2 regions of the Limnohabitans sp. Hippo4 genome follow, and region 2 is predicted to be linked to the other one. Evidence: predicted binding sites of a transcription regulator. Region 2 holds the regulator's gene; the other holds the start of a gene.

Region 1 (7,815 bases), on a different contig from region 2:
TGCCCATCATGATCGACTCCTCCAAATGGAGTGTGATTGAAGCGGGTCTGCGCTGCATTCAAGGCAAAGGCATCGTCAACTCCATCAGCATGAAAGAAGGCCTAGATGCCTTCAAGCAGCAAGCACAGTTGATCAAGCGCTATGGCGCTGCAGCGGTGGTGATGGCGTTTGATGAAAAAGGCCAGGCTGACACCTACCAACGCAAAATAGAAATTTGCGAACGCGCCTACCGCGTGCTGGTCGATGAGGTGGACTTTCCACCCGAAGACATTATTTTTGATCCGAACATTTTTGCCATTGCCACCGGCATTGAAGAGCACAACAACTACGCCGTTGACTTTATTGAAGCCACGCGCTGGATCAAACAAAATTTGCCAGGCGCCAAAGTGTCGGGCGGTGTGTCCAATGTGTCGTTCAGCTTCCGCGGCAACGACCCTGTGCGCGAAGCCATTCACACGGTGTTTTTGTACCACGCCATTCAAGCGGGCATGGACATGGGCATTGTCAATGCCGGCATGGTGGGCGTGTACGACGAGCTAGAACCTGACTTGCGTGAGCGTGTGGAAGACGTGGTGTTGAATCGCCGTCCCGACGCGGGTGAGCGTTTGGTGGAAGTGGCAGAAAATGCCAAAGGTGCCGCCAAAGATGATTCACAAAAGCTAGCTTGGCGCGGCACACCCGATGCGCCCGTGTCTGTATCGGCACGCCTGTCACATGCCTTGGTGCACGGCATTACCGACTTCATCACCGAAGACACCGAAGAAGCCTATCAAGAAATTTTGGCCAAGAACGGCCGACCGCTGCATGTGATTGAAGGCCCGCTCATGGATGGCATGAACGTGGTGGGCGATTTGTTTGGTCAAGGCAAGATGTTCTTGCCGCAAGTGGTCAAGTCTGCGCGGGTCATGAAGCAAGCCGTTGCGCACCTAGTGCCCTACATCGAAGAAGAAAAACGCCAGCAAGAAGCTGCCGGTCAAGACGTGAAGTCCAAAGGCAAGATTGTGATTGCCACCGTCAAAGGCGACGTGCACGACATTGGCAAGAACATCGTGACCGTGGTGCTTCAGTGCAACAACTTTGACGTGGTCAACATGGGCGTGATGGTGCCTTGTCATGAAATTTTGGCCAAGGCCAAAGAAGAAAATGCTGACATCATTGGCTTGTCCGGTCTCATCACCCCCAGCTTGGAAGAGATGCAGTACGTGGCCAGCGAGATGCAAAAGGACGCGCATTTCCGTTTGCGCAAAATGCCTTTGCTGATTGGTGGCGCCACCACCAGCCGCGTGCACACGGCCGTCAAAATTGCACCGCATTATGAAGGCCCGGTGGTCTATGTGCCCGATGCCTCGCGCAGCGTGAGCGTGGCGCAAGGTTTGTTGTCTGACCAAGCGGCTGCGTACATTGACGAACTCAATGCCGACTACGCCAAAGTGCGTGAGCTGCACGCCAACAAAAAGCAAACGCCGATGTGGCCATTGGCCAAAGCGCGTAGCAACAAAACCAACATCGACTGGAACGCGTTCAAGTCACCTACGCCCAAGTTCATTGGTCGCCGTGTGTTCAAGAATTTTGACCTGGCTGAGTTGGCGCGTTACATCGACTGGGGCCCCTTCTTCCAAACTTGGGATTTGGCCGGCCCGTACCCCGCCATTTTGAAAGACGAAGTGGTGGGCGTGGAAGCACAAAAGGTGTTCAATGATGCGCAGAAGATGCTGCACAAAATCATTGAAGGCCGTTGGCTCACCGCGCACGGTGTGATGGGCTTGTATCCTGCCAACAGCGTGAACCACGACGACATTGCTTTGTATGCCGATGAGTCGCGTCAAACGCCTGTGCTCACCTGGCATGGCCTGCGTCAACAAACAGAAAAGCAAACGGGCAAGCCCAGCCGTTGTTTGGCAGATTTTGTGGCGCCTTTGCTTGACGCAAAAGGTCAACCTACCAAACTACAAGACTACGTTGGCGTTTTTGCAGTCACTGCGGGCATTGGTGTTGAAAAACGCGAACAAGCTTTTGAAGCGGCACATGACGACTACAGCGCCATCATGCTCAAGGCTTTGGCCGATCGTTTTGCCGAAGCCTTTGCAGAGTGCCTGCACGAGCGCGTGCGCAAAGATTTGTGGGGCTACGCCGCCACAGAAGACGCATCGCTTGACGATTTGATTGCTGAAAAATACCAAGGCATCCGACCTGCACCAGGCTATCCTGCGTGCCCAGACCACTCCGTCAAAAAGCAAATGTTTGAACTCTTGCAATGCGAAGAGATTGGCATGGGCCTCACAGAGAGCTTGGCCATGACGCCTGCCGCCAGCGTGTCCGGTTTTTACCTCAGCCACCCCGACAGTCAATACTTCAACGTGGGCAAAGTGAGTGAAGACCAGGTCCAAGATTTGGCCAAACGTCAGAACTTGAAAGTGGCAGACATTCAGAGATTGTTGGCGCCTAATCTGTGAGCGCCTTCATGTGTGCTTGGTGCGCGCACTTTTGCGCCCACCACAAACACGCTACGCCCAAAACGCCGGCCAGCAACATCCAACGCAGGCCGTGCGCATAGCCCACCTCGGGTGTCCACATCAAACCCAAAGCCCAAGGGGCTACAGCGCGCCCCATGGCCAATGGCACACCCAACACGCCATTGAGTTGTCCCACATGGTCGCGACTGACATATTGCGCCATGGCAGTGCCTTTGACGATGGTGTTCAGACCATTGCCGAGGCCATAAAACGTGACGAACAGCAAAGCCGCCCAGGGAGCCAATCCACCCATAACCAAAAACACCAAGCCCAGAGGTACCAGGCATGGAATCCATCGGTTGGCAGCATGAACATCCAAATGTTTTTCAAACAAAAACAACAAGAAACGCCCCAGCACTTGAATGGCGCCAATGGAAGCTGGAATGGCAATGACCCACGCTGGTGACAGGTGCGCTTCTTCCAACAAACTCACCATGTGTGCAGGCAATGCAGAGCTGACAATGGCGGTCATCAGCATGAAGCCCGCCAGCAACCAAAAGGGCGCGCGCTTTAAATGCACTTTGATGGAAACTGTTGGTGTGGCGAGGCGCGCATTTGAATCTGCATTGGCGTCTGGACTTGTGATTGCATGTACAAGCGCCTTTTGAGGCGCTGCACCTTTCAGCAACCATGCATGCAAGGGCATGCAGATCAGCCACTGCATCAATGCCAAGACCCACAAGGCATGCCGCCAGCCCAAGCTTTGAATCAACCAAGACGACAGCGGTATGAACACCGTGCTGGCCAATCCGCCCAAGAAAGTCATGATGATGATGGCGCGCCGAAAGTCATTTGGAAACCGTCGCGTGACCACGGCAAACACGGGCGCGTACAAGGTGGCGGACATGCCCAAGCCCAGGCCTAACCACACCGCATAAAAGCCCACAAGGCTGTCAATGAAGCTGTGTGCCAACAAACACAATCCCACCCAAGCAGACCCCCAAGTCATCACCCGGCGTTCGTGACCGCGGTCGATCCAGCGCCCTATGGCATAAGCCATCAGACCATCTGCCAACAAGGCCAAACTGAAACCCAGTGAAGCATCTGCGCGGCTGAGGCCCAGCTCGCGCTCCACCGGTCCCATGATCAATGAGAAGGTGTAAAACACGCTGCCCCAAGTGATCAATTGAGCCCAAGACAGCCAAACTGCAAAGGGCGCTAATTCGGGAGCGTGATGAGAGATTCTTGTGAGATCCCAGTACGGCCTGATTCTGCGCATGACTGCATTATCGGTGCGCTGCGAACGGCCTGCGATATTGAACAGCCTCAGCGATGTGCACAGACAAAATGTCTTGACGCTCTGCCAAGTCGGCAATCGTTCTGGCAATTTTCAGAACGCGGTGGGTGCTTCGGCCACTCCACGAAAAATGTGTGGCCACTTGGGTCAGGTAGGCCGCAGCCTCTGGGCCTAATTTGCCATGAAGGTCGAGCGCCGCCCCGCTGAGCGCTTGATTGGTACAGCCTTGCCGCTGAAGTGATCTGCGCCTCACCCGATCACAACGCGTCTTGATGGTGGCGGTGCTTTCTCCCACCGTTGCATGGATCAACTGTGCAGCACTTTGGCTGGGAACCTCGATGTGCAGATCAATTCGGTCAAGCAAGGGTCCGCTGATTTTGTTGCTGTAGCGGTGCACTTGATCGGGGGTACATCGGCAAATGGGGCCTTCCTGACCTGGCGTTCGAACCTGGCCTGCATAGCCGCAGGGGCAAGGGTTCATGGCGGCAATCAACTGAAAACGTGCAGGAAACTCAGCCGAATGTGCTGCGCGTGAAATGGTGACGCTGCCCGACTCTAAGGGTTCGCGCAAAGCCTCCAATGCGGACCTTGGAAATTCAGGCAGCTCATCCAAAAACAAAACGCCATGGTGCGCCAAGGAAATTTCGCCGGGGCGGGGCGGTGAGCCACCACCGACCAATGCCACGGCACTGGCCGAGTGATGGGGATGGCGTGTGGGGCGTTTCAGCCAATTTGCAATTTGAAAGCGCCCAGCCAAACTGGCCACCGATGCTGTTTCCAAAGCCTCATCCACGCTCAAATCGGGCAACAAGCCGGCGAAGCGATGCGCCAACATCGACTTGCCTGAACCTGGAGGACCCACCATGAGCAAACTGTGTCCACCCGCTGTTGCAATTTCCAATGCGCGCTTGGCACCTGTTTGGCCTTTGACATCGGCCAAGTCCAAGGCCGGCGTGAAGACTGCCTGAGGCGGGTGCACGGGCTCTGGCAGGCGCTCCCAAGTGCTGGTGGCGTCATCGGATGTTTGACCTACTGGCAAAAACGGCTGAGCCACTTCTCGCAAATGTTTGGCCCGGTAAACCGTGGCGCCAGGCACCAAAGCAGCCTCCTCGGCACTGCCAGGGGGCAACACCAAGTGGGGCGCATTTGCCAGCTTGTAGAGTGCCAAACCCATGACCAATGCCCCACGCACGGGCCTCAGCGCGCCGGACAAGGACAACTCGCCAGCAAACTCATAGCGATGCAGTCGGCTACCGTCAATTTGCCCACTGGCCGCCAAGATCCCCAGTGCGATGGGCAAATCAAAGCGACCTGAATCTTTGGGCAAGTCGGCGGGCGCTAAATTGACCGTGATTCGCTGGTTGTTGGGGAATTCAAAGCCTGAATTCAACAAGGCGGACCGTACCCGTTCCCTGGCCTCTTTGACTTCGACATCGGCCAAACCCACCAATGTGAAGCTGGGCAATCCATTGGCCAAATGCACCTCGACGGTGACGGCAGGGGATAGAAGGCCCACCAAGGCCCTACTTTGCACCAAAGAAAGACGCATAAACACTCCTTGCACCAAACCGGTGCGAGGTGTGTAAGGCTGGAATCAGCCGGACCTAGGGCGGTGCAAAGCCCATTGGAACACCGGTCTCTACAAAATGCACCCCCGTCAGAGGGGCGAGCGGGTTCAGCAGGCAGGCCTTTTACGCTTTGGCATGCTAAATGCTTGAACCCACCATTCTCATTCTTATTTAACAGGAGCTCCCAATGAAAAAGATCGTTACCCCCTTGATGTTGGCCATGTCTTTGGCCGCTGCTGGCAGTGCATTTGCCCAAGCCGCCCCCGCAGAACCCGAGTCTTCTTTGTCATTCAATGTAGGCGGCGTGAACGAATACCGTTACCGCGGCATTTCACAAAGCCGTATGGACCCCGCATTGCAAGGCGGTGCAGACTACGCAGACAAGAGCGGCGTTTATGTAGGCGTTTGGGCTTCTAGCATCAAGTGGATCAAAGACTCTGGTGGTAAATCCAATGCAGAAGTTGACTACTACGGTGGTTACAAGTTCTCCGTGGGCGAAGTTGCTTACGACGTGGGCTTCTTGCACTATGAATATTCTGGCAATGGCTTGGCTGTGAGCGCCAACACCAATGAGTTGTATGGCGCCGTCACCATGGGCCCCACCACATTGAAGTATTCACAAAGCACAGGCAATTTGTTTGGCTTTGCCAACAGCAAAGGCAGCTCTTATGTGGACCTGACCGCCAATTTTGATTTGGGTGATGGCTACACATTCACACCTCACCTCGGCTACCAAAGTGTCAAAGGCGCTGGTAACAGCATTTACTCGTACACAGACGCAGCCCTGACATTGGGCAAAGACTTGGGCAATGGTTTGGCCGCTTCTGCTGCTGTCATTGGCACCAACGCCAAAACCGGTTCTTACGTCAGCCCCGCTGGCAAGCAATTGGGCAAAGCCGGCTTGGTTGTTGGCCTCAAGTACACGTTCTAATTTTCTGAATTACAAGGAGCCATCATGAAACTGGTGACCGCCATCATTAAACCCTTCAAGCTGGACGAGGTGCGTGAAGCCCTGTCTGGTATTGGTGTACAAGGCATTACTGTGACCGAAGTCAAAGGCTTTGGTCGCCAAAAGGGCCACACCGAGCTGTACCGCGGTGCTGAGTACGTGGTTGATTTCTTGCCCAAGGTCAAGATTGAAGCCGCCGTCTCTAACGAGTTGGTCGAGCGCGTGATCGAAGCCATTGAATCGGGTGCTCGCACCGGCAAGATTGGTGACGGCAAAGTGTTTGTGTACGACTTGGAACAAGTCATTCGCATTCGCACCGGTGAAACTGGGGCTGAAGCCCTTTGATGGCCCAGAAAGAGAGAACAGAATGAAAAAATTACTAGCCTCCCTCGCATTGGGATTGACGCTGTGTTTTGGCGGTGCGGCATTTGCACAAACTGCCCCAGCAGCGGAAGCAAAAGTAGAAGCCAAAGCGGAAGCCAAGCCTGAAGCCAAAGCTGAAGCAACAGCTCCTGCCACTGCGCCTGCCGCAGCACCCGCAGCCGCTGAAGCAGCACCTGCCATTGTTCCTAACAAAGGCGATACAGCTTGGATGATGGTTTCCACCATCTTAGTGATCTTGATGGTCGTGCCAGGCTTGGCTTTGTTCTATGGCGGCTTGGTCCGCAGCAAGAACATGTTGTCAGTGCTGATGCAAGTCATGGTCACTTTCTCCTTGATCACTGTGTTGTGGTTCATCTACGGCTACAGCTTGGCGTTCACTGAAGGCAATGCTTACATTGGTGGTCTGGATCGCTTGTTCATGAACGGCATCTGGGACAACGCAACGGGTACCTTTGCCAACGCTGCGACTTTCAGCAAAGGCGTCGCCATTCCTGAAATTACCTTCGCGGGTTTCCAAGCCACTTTCGCTGGCATCACTTGTGCCTTGATCGTGGGTGCATTTGCAGAGCGCATGAAGTTCTCCGCAGTCTTGCTCTTCATGACTTTGTGGTTCACTTTCAGCTACTTGCCCGTCGCACACATGGTCTGGTTCTGGATGGGTCCTGACGCTTACACAGCGAAAGAAGTTGTGGACGAAATGAACAGCAAAGCCGGCATGATCTGGCAATGGGGTGCCCTCGACTTCGCTGGCGGTACCGTGGTTCACATCAATGCTGCGGTGGCTGGTTTGGTTGGTGCCTTCATGGTTGGCAAGCGCATTGGTTATGGCCGCGAAGCCATGGCACCTCACTCTTTGACATTGACCATGGTTGGTGCCTCCTTGTTGTGGGTGGGCTGGTTCGGTTTCAACGCGGGCTCTGCCCTCGAAGCCAACGGTTTTGCAGCCCTTGCTTTCGTGAACACTTTGTTGGCCACAGCCGCTGCCGTGTTGGCATGGTGTGTCGGTGAAGCGCTGATGCGTGGCAAAGCCTCTATGTTGGGTGCTGCATCCGGTGCAGTGGCTGGTTTGGTGGCCATCACGCCAGCGGCTGGCAACGTCGGTATCGGCGGCGCCTTGGTGATTGGCATCATTGCTGGCTTCGCATGTTTATGGGGCGTCAATGG
Region 2 (7,815 bases):
TCGGCACGCGGCGCGATTCTTTCAAGCGCATTTTGGAGGGCAATTTCAAATCGGGTGTCAGCATCCATGCTGTCCAACCGTTGTAATTCTTTTTCCAGTGCGAGGCCAATTGCGCAAAGAACTCGCCGCCGTCATCGCCTTCGGCAATTTCACGGGCGCGGCTTAAGTCCACGTTGTCTCGTGCGCGAGTGGGTGCGCCGGGTTCCCGGTATCGGTCGCGGCTGGAGACGCCCGCCACACCGGCTGCGGCAATGCGCTCGCCATAAGGTGGGTTGAGCAACATGATGCCGGGTGTTTCACAAGGCGGCATGCGCTGCAATGCGTCGCCACCGCGGGTTTGGACCACTTGGCCAACGCCTGCGCGCTCGGCATTGCGCTGTGTGAAGTCCACCATTCGGAACGCCACATCGGAGGCGTGAATTTCGGCGGTGGGCGCGTGCTCTTGCGCGCGCGCATCGTCTTGCAGGGCTTGCCAAACGTGCGGTTGAAACGGCAGCAATTTTTCAAAGGCAAAGCGACGCATGATGCCGGGCGCAATACCGCAGGCAATTTGCGCGGCTTCAATGGCAATGGTGCCACTGCCGCAGCAAGGATCGTACAAAGGCGTCTGCGCATCCCAACCGCTGGCGGCCAACATGGCGGCAGCCAAGGTTTCTTTGAGTGGGGCATCGCCCTTGTCTTCGCGCCAACCACGTTTGAACAAAGGCTCACCTGACGTGTCCATGTACAGCGTGCAACTGTCGGTGGTGAGGTGCACGTAAATGCGCACGTCGGGCCACTGCGTGTTGACGTCGGGACGCTCGCCGCGCTTGGCGCGAAAACGATCGGCCACGGCATCTTTGATTTTGAGCGCCGCAAAGTTCAGGCTGGTGAGTGGGCTGTGCTGCGCCGTGATTTCAATCTTGAAAGTCTGCTTGGTGGTGAACCAAATTTCCCAAGCCACCGCACTGGCTGCATCGTACAAATCTTTTTCACTGCGATAAAAAGTTTGCGACAGTTGAATGAGCACGCGTTGGGTGAGGCGGCTGTGCAAATTCAGACGCAAGGCATCACGCCATGACGCGTTGGCCATCACACCGCCGCGGCCGGTCAGCAGGTCGTTACCGGTGAGGCCCGTGAGTTGATGGACCTCGTCGGCCAATAAGCCTTCAACGCCGGCGGCGCAAGGCATGAAAAGTTGAAGCGAGTTCACAGAGTTTTACGCAAGTTGGCGGGCGCAATTTTGAGCGCCTCGCGGTATTTGGCAACGGTGCGACGTGCGCAATCGATGCCTTGTTCTTTGAGCATTTCAGACAGTTGGTTGTCTGAGAGCGGCTTGTTGGGATTTTCGGCGGCCACCAATTGTTTGATGAGCGCACGCACGGCTGTACTGGAAGCCGCGCTGCCACTGTCGGTACCTAGGCCCGAGCCAAAGAAATACTTCAACTCGAAGGTGCCCATGGGCGTGGTCATGTACTTGGCCGTGGTGACGCGGCTGATGGTGGACTCGTGCAAGCCCAGTTCATCGGCAATTTCTCGCAGCACCAAGGGGCGCATGGCCAATTCACCATGGATGAAGAAATTGCGCTGACGCTCCACAATGGCCGTCGACACACGCAAAATGGTGTCAAAGCGCTGTTGAATGTTTTTGATGAACCAGCGCGCTTCTTGCAGGCGTTGTTGCAAACCCAAATGGGCTTCGCCTTTGCCGCCGCGCAAGGCGTTGGCGTAAATGTCGTGCACCCGCAGTTTGGGCATCACATCGGGGTTGAGCTGAACTCTGAAGTGCGGCTCGCCGCCTTTGCGCGTACCAATGACCAACACATCGGGCACGATGACATGTTGCTCGGCATTGGCAAAAGGACGACCGGGTTTGGGCTCTAAGCGTGTGATGAATGCCAGCGCTTGTTTGACGATGCCTTCGTCTTCACCGCATTGAACCGCCAAGCGTTTGAAATCGCGTTTGGCCAGCAGCTCCAAAGGCAGCGCGCAAATTTTGAGGCCTACGGCAGCCACTTCGTGGTCGGGCTCATCTTTCAAGATGGCTTTGAGTTGAATGCGCAAGCACTCGCCCAAATCGCGTGCGCCAATGCCCACCGGTTCGAGTGATTGCAGCAAGCTCAAAGCCACCGTGAAGCGATGCACCAACTCTTCCAATTGCTCAATGTCGTCGGTGCCGGCCAGGCCTTGCGCCAAAGATTCGAGGCTGTCTTCCAGATAACCGTCGTCGTTCAAAGACTCGATGAGAAAGCGCAGCGCTGCGCGGTCAATTTCTGACAAGCGCATCGACAAAGCCTGTCGATGCAAATACTCGGTGAGTGAGCCTAGGCCGCGTGCCAACTCAATGGCGTCTGCGCCATCCGAGTCGTTGTTGGTGTTGTTCTTGCGCGCGCCGGCGTCGGTGCCCCATTCGCTGTCGTCGGGTGCAATCTCGACGCTGCCGTCGCCATCCCAGCTGTCGGCCACATCGGTAACGGCTTCGTCGTTAGAAACAGACGCTGTGGATTCGCTGGCGGCATCGCGTGAATCAGCGCCGGCATCGCTGGCGGCTTCTGACACACGATCGCCCAAGCTGACGCGCGCATCGGATTCTGGCAAGCCAAAATCTTCTTGCGGTGCTTCGTCGGTGCTGCGCTCAAGGAAGGGGTTTTCGTCGAGCATTTGCTCGACTTCTTGGCTGAGCTCTAAGGTCGAGAGTTGAAGCAGCCGAATGGATTGTTGCAACTGTGGCGTCAGCGCCAAGTGTTGGGACATCCGAAGGGAAAGGCTTTGCTTCATAGGAGTTCAGCCATCACATTCGGAAGTGTTCGCCCAAGTAGACGCGGCGCACATCGGCGTTGTCCACAATGTCTTTGGGTGTGCCTTGGGCCAGCACGCGACCTTCGCTGATGATGTAGGCGTGATCGCAAATGCCCAAGGTTTCACGCACGTTGTGATCGGTGATGAGCACGCCAATGCCGCGCTCTTTCAAAAACGCAATGATGCGTTGAATCTCAATCACCGCAATGGGGTCGATGCCCGCAAAAGGTTCGTCGAGCAAAATGAACCGAGGGTCGGTGGCCAGTGCGCGCGCAATTTCAACGCGTCGGCGTTCGCCACCCGACAAAGCCAAGGACGGTGAGTCGTGCAGATGATCAACGCGCAAGTCTTTCAGGAGCGCTTGAAGTCGGTCTTGGATGGCGGATTCGCTGAGCGGCTTGCCCTCGGCGTCATGCTGCAACTCGAGCACTGCACGCACGTTTTCGGCCACCGTGAGTTTTCTGAAAATGGAAGCCTCTTGCGGCAAGTACGACAGGCCCATGCGCGAGCGGCGATGGATGGGCATGCGTGTGACGTCATCACCATCGATCAGAATTTGTCCACCATCGGTGCGTACCAAACCCACAATCATGTAGAAGGACGTGGTTTTGCCGGCACCGTTGGGGCCAAGCAAGCCGACCACTTCACCTTTTTGAACTTTGACAGAAACGTCAAACACCACTTGGCGGCTGCCGTAGGACTTTTGCAAGTGCCGCGCTTCTAAGCTGCTGATGGCGTGTTCTTGACTCATGGTTTGTCGTTGCCAATGCGAGGGCTGGGTTTCAAGGCCGGCCCTGTTGGCGTGGCGGAGACATCGCTTGTTTTGGGTCGAGGGGTGATGGTGGCTTTGACGCGTTGATTGCCGCTGCCTGTGTTGGGCTTGCCATCAACTGTGAACACCTCAGTGGTGTTGTTGACCAAAATTTGTTGCCCTTGAATACGATCAGCCACCACCGTGCCACGCAGCAAGCGCAGTTCGGCGCGCGAGGTCAGTGTGAGGGTATCGGCTTGGCTGTTGTAAACCGCAGTTTCAGCTTCGCCTTCGGTGAACTCTTCAAGTGCTTCGCGCTTTTGTCGGAAGAAAATGCGTTCGCCAGGTTCTGCCCACAACTTGGCCACTTGGTTGCCTTGACCGTCTTGCTTCACTTCCATGCGGTGGGCTTTCAAGACCAAACTGCCCTTGGTCATTTGAACCTTGCCCGTGAAGGTGGTGAGTTGTTGCTGGTCGTCGTGCTTGAGTGTGTCAGCCTCAATGTTCATGGGTTTGTCGCGGTCCGCTTTTTCGGCGTGAGCGCCTGTCGCCGTGAAGACGGCGGCCCAACTGCAGAACAAAAGAATGAGGTGAAATTTCATAAAGGCGCGAATCTTGCTTGATTGTAGGTGTTGATCGCAGCGTCAAGCACTTTTGCAAGAAAAATGACGTAAAAAAGCCCGCCGAAGCGGGCTGATGCACAACACCTTGAAAAGATCAGGCGCGGCCTTGACGAACTTGCGTCAACAAAGATTCGGCCACTTGCAGGGCGCGCTCCATGCTGCCGGCCAAAGTGCCGTCGACGTAGTACTTGCCAGCGACACCCAAAGAAGGCACGCCTTCAATTTTGAAGTCGTTTTGCAATTGCACGGCACGCTTGAGCTTGCTGGCCACGCCAAAAGATTTGGCGGCATCGGCAAATTTGGTTTTGTCGACGCCTTGTTTTTCGATCCAAGCCAAGATGCTGGCGTCGGTGTTCAAGGGCAAACGCTCCACATGCACGGCTTGGAAAACTTTGCCGTGCAGTTTTTCCAACAGGCCCATGGCTTCGAGCGCGTAGAAGAGGCGTTGTTGAGGGGCAAAGTCGTCACGGAAAGCCACGGGGACGCGTTGCACCACCACATCTTTGGGGGCGTTTTTAACCCATTGCGCAAAGGTGGGTTCAAAGGCATTGCAGTGCGGGCAGCTGTACCAAAAGAACTCAATCAATTGGATCTTGCCGGCTTCGGCGTCTGTGGGGACCACGCGGTCCAGCTTGAGATAGTCTTTGCCAGCCACAAACTTGGCGGGGCCTTGCGCCAACGCAGGGGGATTCCAAGTCAAACCGCCCACAGCCGCGGCAGTGCTTAAAGTGGCGAGAGAAAAATCACGGCGTTTCATGGTGACTCCTGAAATTTGAAATGATCGATAAAAAGCGTTGAGATCAGCGCTGAACACGAACCAAGGCAGCGTCAATGCCGCTGGCGTCCAGTCGGGCTTTGATTTTTTCGGCTTGCTCTTTGTCGTCAAAGGGGCCGCTGCGAACGCGGTAGATGGTGCGACCCGCTTGGTCGCGCTCGCTGACTTTGGATTCGATGCCCATCATGGACAGCTTGGCCTTTTGTGCATCGGCATCGCCAGCCGATTTGAAGGCGCCTGCTTGCACAAAGTAAGTGAATGGATCGTTGGCCGCGGCTTTGCTGGCGGCCGGTGAAGCCGCAGGTGTGGGCTGCGGTGTGGCTGCAGGCGGCGGTGCCACTGCTGGTGCCGCGGCCGCTGGTGATGCAGGTGCTGAACCGCTGCTGGATTTCTTCATCAAGTCGGCCAAGGGGTCAGCAGCCACGGCGGGTGCAGGTGCGTTGGTGGCTGGGGCAGCACTGCCATCAGCAGGTGTTTCTGCATTGGCTGGCTTGCTTTGCAAAGCACCGTTGGGGTTCCAGTCTTTGTTCTTTTGAGTCTCCACGGCATCTTGTTCAGCCGAACGCGATTGGTTTTTGTTGCTGAACGGCATGGGCACTTTGGTGACGTACATCGCCACACCCAAAGCGACCGTCAGGCCAATGACCAGACCCAAAATGAAGCCAAGCAGGGTGCTGCCGCGCTGGCTTTGAAGTTTGGAAGTTGACATGTTGTGTTGGTTTCTCAAGGTAATGCCGTTGGGATGAATTACATCTGCTCTGGCGCAGACACACCCAATATCTTCAAGCCATTTTGCAAGACTTGGGCACAAGCTGCAACCAAGGCCAAGCGTGCCAGTTTTTGGTTTTCGTCTTCCACCAAAATGCGCTCTGCATCGTAGTAGCTGTGATAGCTGGCGGCCAAGTCGCGCAAGTAGAACGTCACATCGTGCGGCGCAAAGTCTTGTGCAGCCGCCGTGAGCATTTCGGGGTATTTGGCCAAGAGCAACATGAGGGCTTGTGCCTTTGGATTTTCCAGGCTGGACAAATCGGCTTTGGCCAAACTGGCCACATCGCCGCCCCAGGTGCGCAAGATGGAGTGAATGCGCGCGTGTGCATATTGCACGTAATACACAGGGTTGTCGTTGTTTTGGGCCAAGGCCAAATCAATGTCAAACACGTACTCGGTGTCAGGTTTGCGGCTGAGCAAGAAGAAACGCACGGCGTCTTTGCTGGTCCACTCAATCAGGTCGCGCAAAGTCACATAGCTGCCCGCGCGTTTGGAAATTTTCACTTCCTCACCGCCGCGCATCACGCGCACCATGGTGTGCAGCACGTAGTCGGGGTAGCCTTGCGGAATGCCCACGCCAGCGGCTTGAAGACCCGCGCGCACACGGGCAATGGTGCCGTGGTGGTCGGTGCCTTGAATGTTCACCACCTTGGTAAAGCCACGCTCCCACTTGGTGATGTGATACGCCACATCGGGCACGAAGTAGGTGTAGGTGCCGTCGCCTTTGCGCATCACGCGGTCTTTGTCGTCACCGTAGTCGGTGGACTTGAGCCACAGGGCGCCGTCTTGTTCGTAGGTCTTGCCAGCTTCTTGGAGTTTCTTGACGGCACTGTCAACACGTCCGCTGGTGTACAGGCTGGACTCGAGATAGTAGTTGTCAAACTTGACGTCGAAGGCTTTCAAGTCGAGGTCTTGTTCGTGGCGCAGATAGGCCACGGCAAATTCACGCATGCCATTCAAATCATTCAGGTCGCCACTGCCGGTAAATTCACGGTCGTCGGACTTGACGGTTTTCTTGGCCAAGAAATCTTGTGCAATGTCTTGGATGTAATCGCCGTTGTAGGCGGCCGCGTTTTCGCCGCTGGGCCACTGTGCATCGCCGGGCTTGAAGCCTTGCGCGCGCAATTGCGTGGACGTGGCCAAGGTGTTGATTTGCACGCCCGCGTCGTTGTAATAAAACTCGCGGTAAACGTTCCAACCTTGCGTGGCAAACAAATTGCAAATGGCATCGCCCAAAGCCGCTTGACGGCCGTGACCCACGTGCAATGGGCCTGTGGGGTTGGCAGACACAAATTCCACCAACACTTTTTCATTGCGCTCGGCTTGTTTACCAAAGCAGGATGCCGCATGCAGCACCTCTTTGACCACGGCTTGTTTGGCGCTGGGCTTGAGCTTGAGGTTCAAAAAGCCAGGGCCGGCAATGTCGATGCTTTCAACCCATTGGCTGAAGGCCGGTGTGGTCATGAGCGCGGTGCGCAAAGCTTCGCCCACTTGTCGGGGGTTTTGGCCCAAAGGTTTGGCCAAGTGCATGGCGGCCGTGCAGGCCAAATCGCCATGGGCGGCCACCTTGGGTGATTCAAAGACGGCTTTGGCGCCGGCACCGGCGTGCAGGCGTTCGAGTTCGGCGGCGAGGGCCGAGAGTAATTCTTGTTTGGCTTGAAGCATCCCCCGATTTTACGGGGCGCTTTGCCATGTTGTGGGCAAGCTGTAGTGATGCTTCAAAAAGTCGATCCAAAGGCGCAAACGCAGGGGCAGGTGCTTGCGTTGGGGAAAAACACCGTAAATGCCATTGGGCGGGGCTGCAAAATCGGCCAAAACCTCGACCAATTGGCCCGATGCGATGTCGTTTTCGACTTCCCAGGTGCTGCGCCATGCAATGCCCATGCTGGCCAAGCACCAGCTGTGCAAAACCTGTCCGTCTGAGCAATCAAGCGGGCCATGGGGGCGCAAATAAGTGACTTCTGGGCCCTCGGCATTGTCGGCAGGAGGGACTTTGAAGGCCCAACCTCGGGTCTGCGAGGCATCGCTAGAGAGCGTCAGACAGCTGTGCTGCAGCAACTCTGAGGGGTGTTGTGGGGTGCCGTGTTTGGCCAGATAGGCGGGTGTGGCCACACACAGGC

What was found. The regulator sigma-54, encoded in region 2, starts transcription at its own class of promoters, with help from an activator protein. The targets are predictions, from matches to a motif close to TGGCANGNAANCTGCTTT.
Region 1: a site for sigma-54 is predicted at 5,450-5,467, ahead of B9Z46_RS11145 (TorF family putative porin). Genes of this name have one in related genera too.

The regions. Positions count from the first base shown of each region.
Region 1 covers NZ_NESE01000004.1:24,635-32,449, reverse strand. Annotated here, with positions in the region: gene metH (methionine synthase) at 1-2,453, shown strand, start outside; gene B9Z46_RS11155 (MFS transporter) at 2,443-3,732, opposite strand; gene B9Z46_RS11150 (YifB family Mg chelatase-like AAA ATPase) at 3,740-5,299, opposite strand; gene B9Z46_RS11145 (TorF family putative porin) at 5,506-6,249, shown strand; gene B9Z46_RS11140 (P-II family nitrogen regulator) at 6,274-6,612, shown strand; gene B9Z46_RS11135 (ammonium transporter) at 6,635-7,815, shown strand, end outside.
Region 2 covers NZ_NESE01000003.1:240,221-248,035, reverse strand. Annotated here, with positions in the region: gene B9Z46_RS10245 (class I SAM-dependent RNA methyltransferase) at 1-1,192, opposite strand, end outside; gene B9Z46_RS10240 (RNA polymerase factor sigma-54) at 1,189-2,757, opposite strand; gene lptB (LPS export ABC transporter ATP-binding protein) at 2,771-3,529, opposite strand; gene lptA (lipopolysaccharide transport periplasmic protein LptA) at 3,526-4,131, opposite strand; gene B9Z46_RS10225 (thiol:disulfide interchange protein DsbA/DsbL) at 4,247-4,909, opposite strand; gene B9Z46_RS10220 (SPOR domain-containing protein) at 4,953-5,636, opposite strand; gene argS (arginine--tRNA ligase) at 5,675-7,360, opposite strand; gene B9Z46_RS10210 (LysR family transcriptional regulator) at 7,370-7,815, opposite strand, start outside.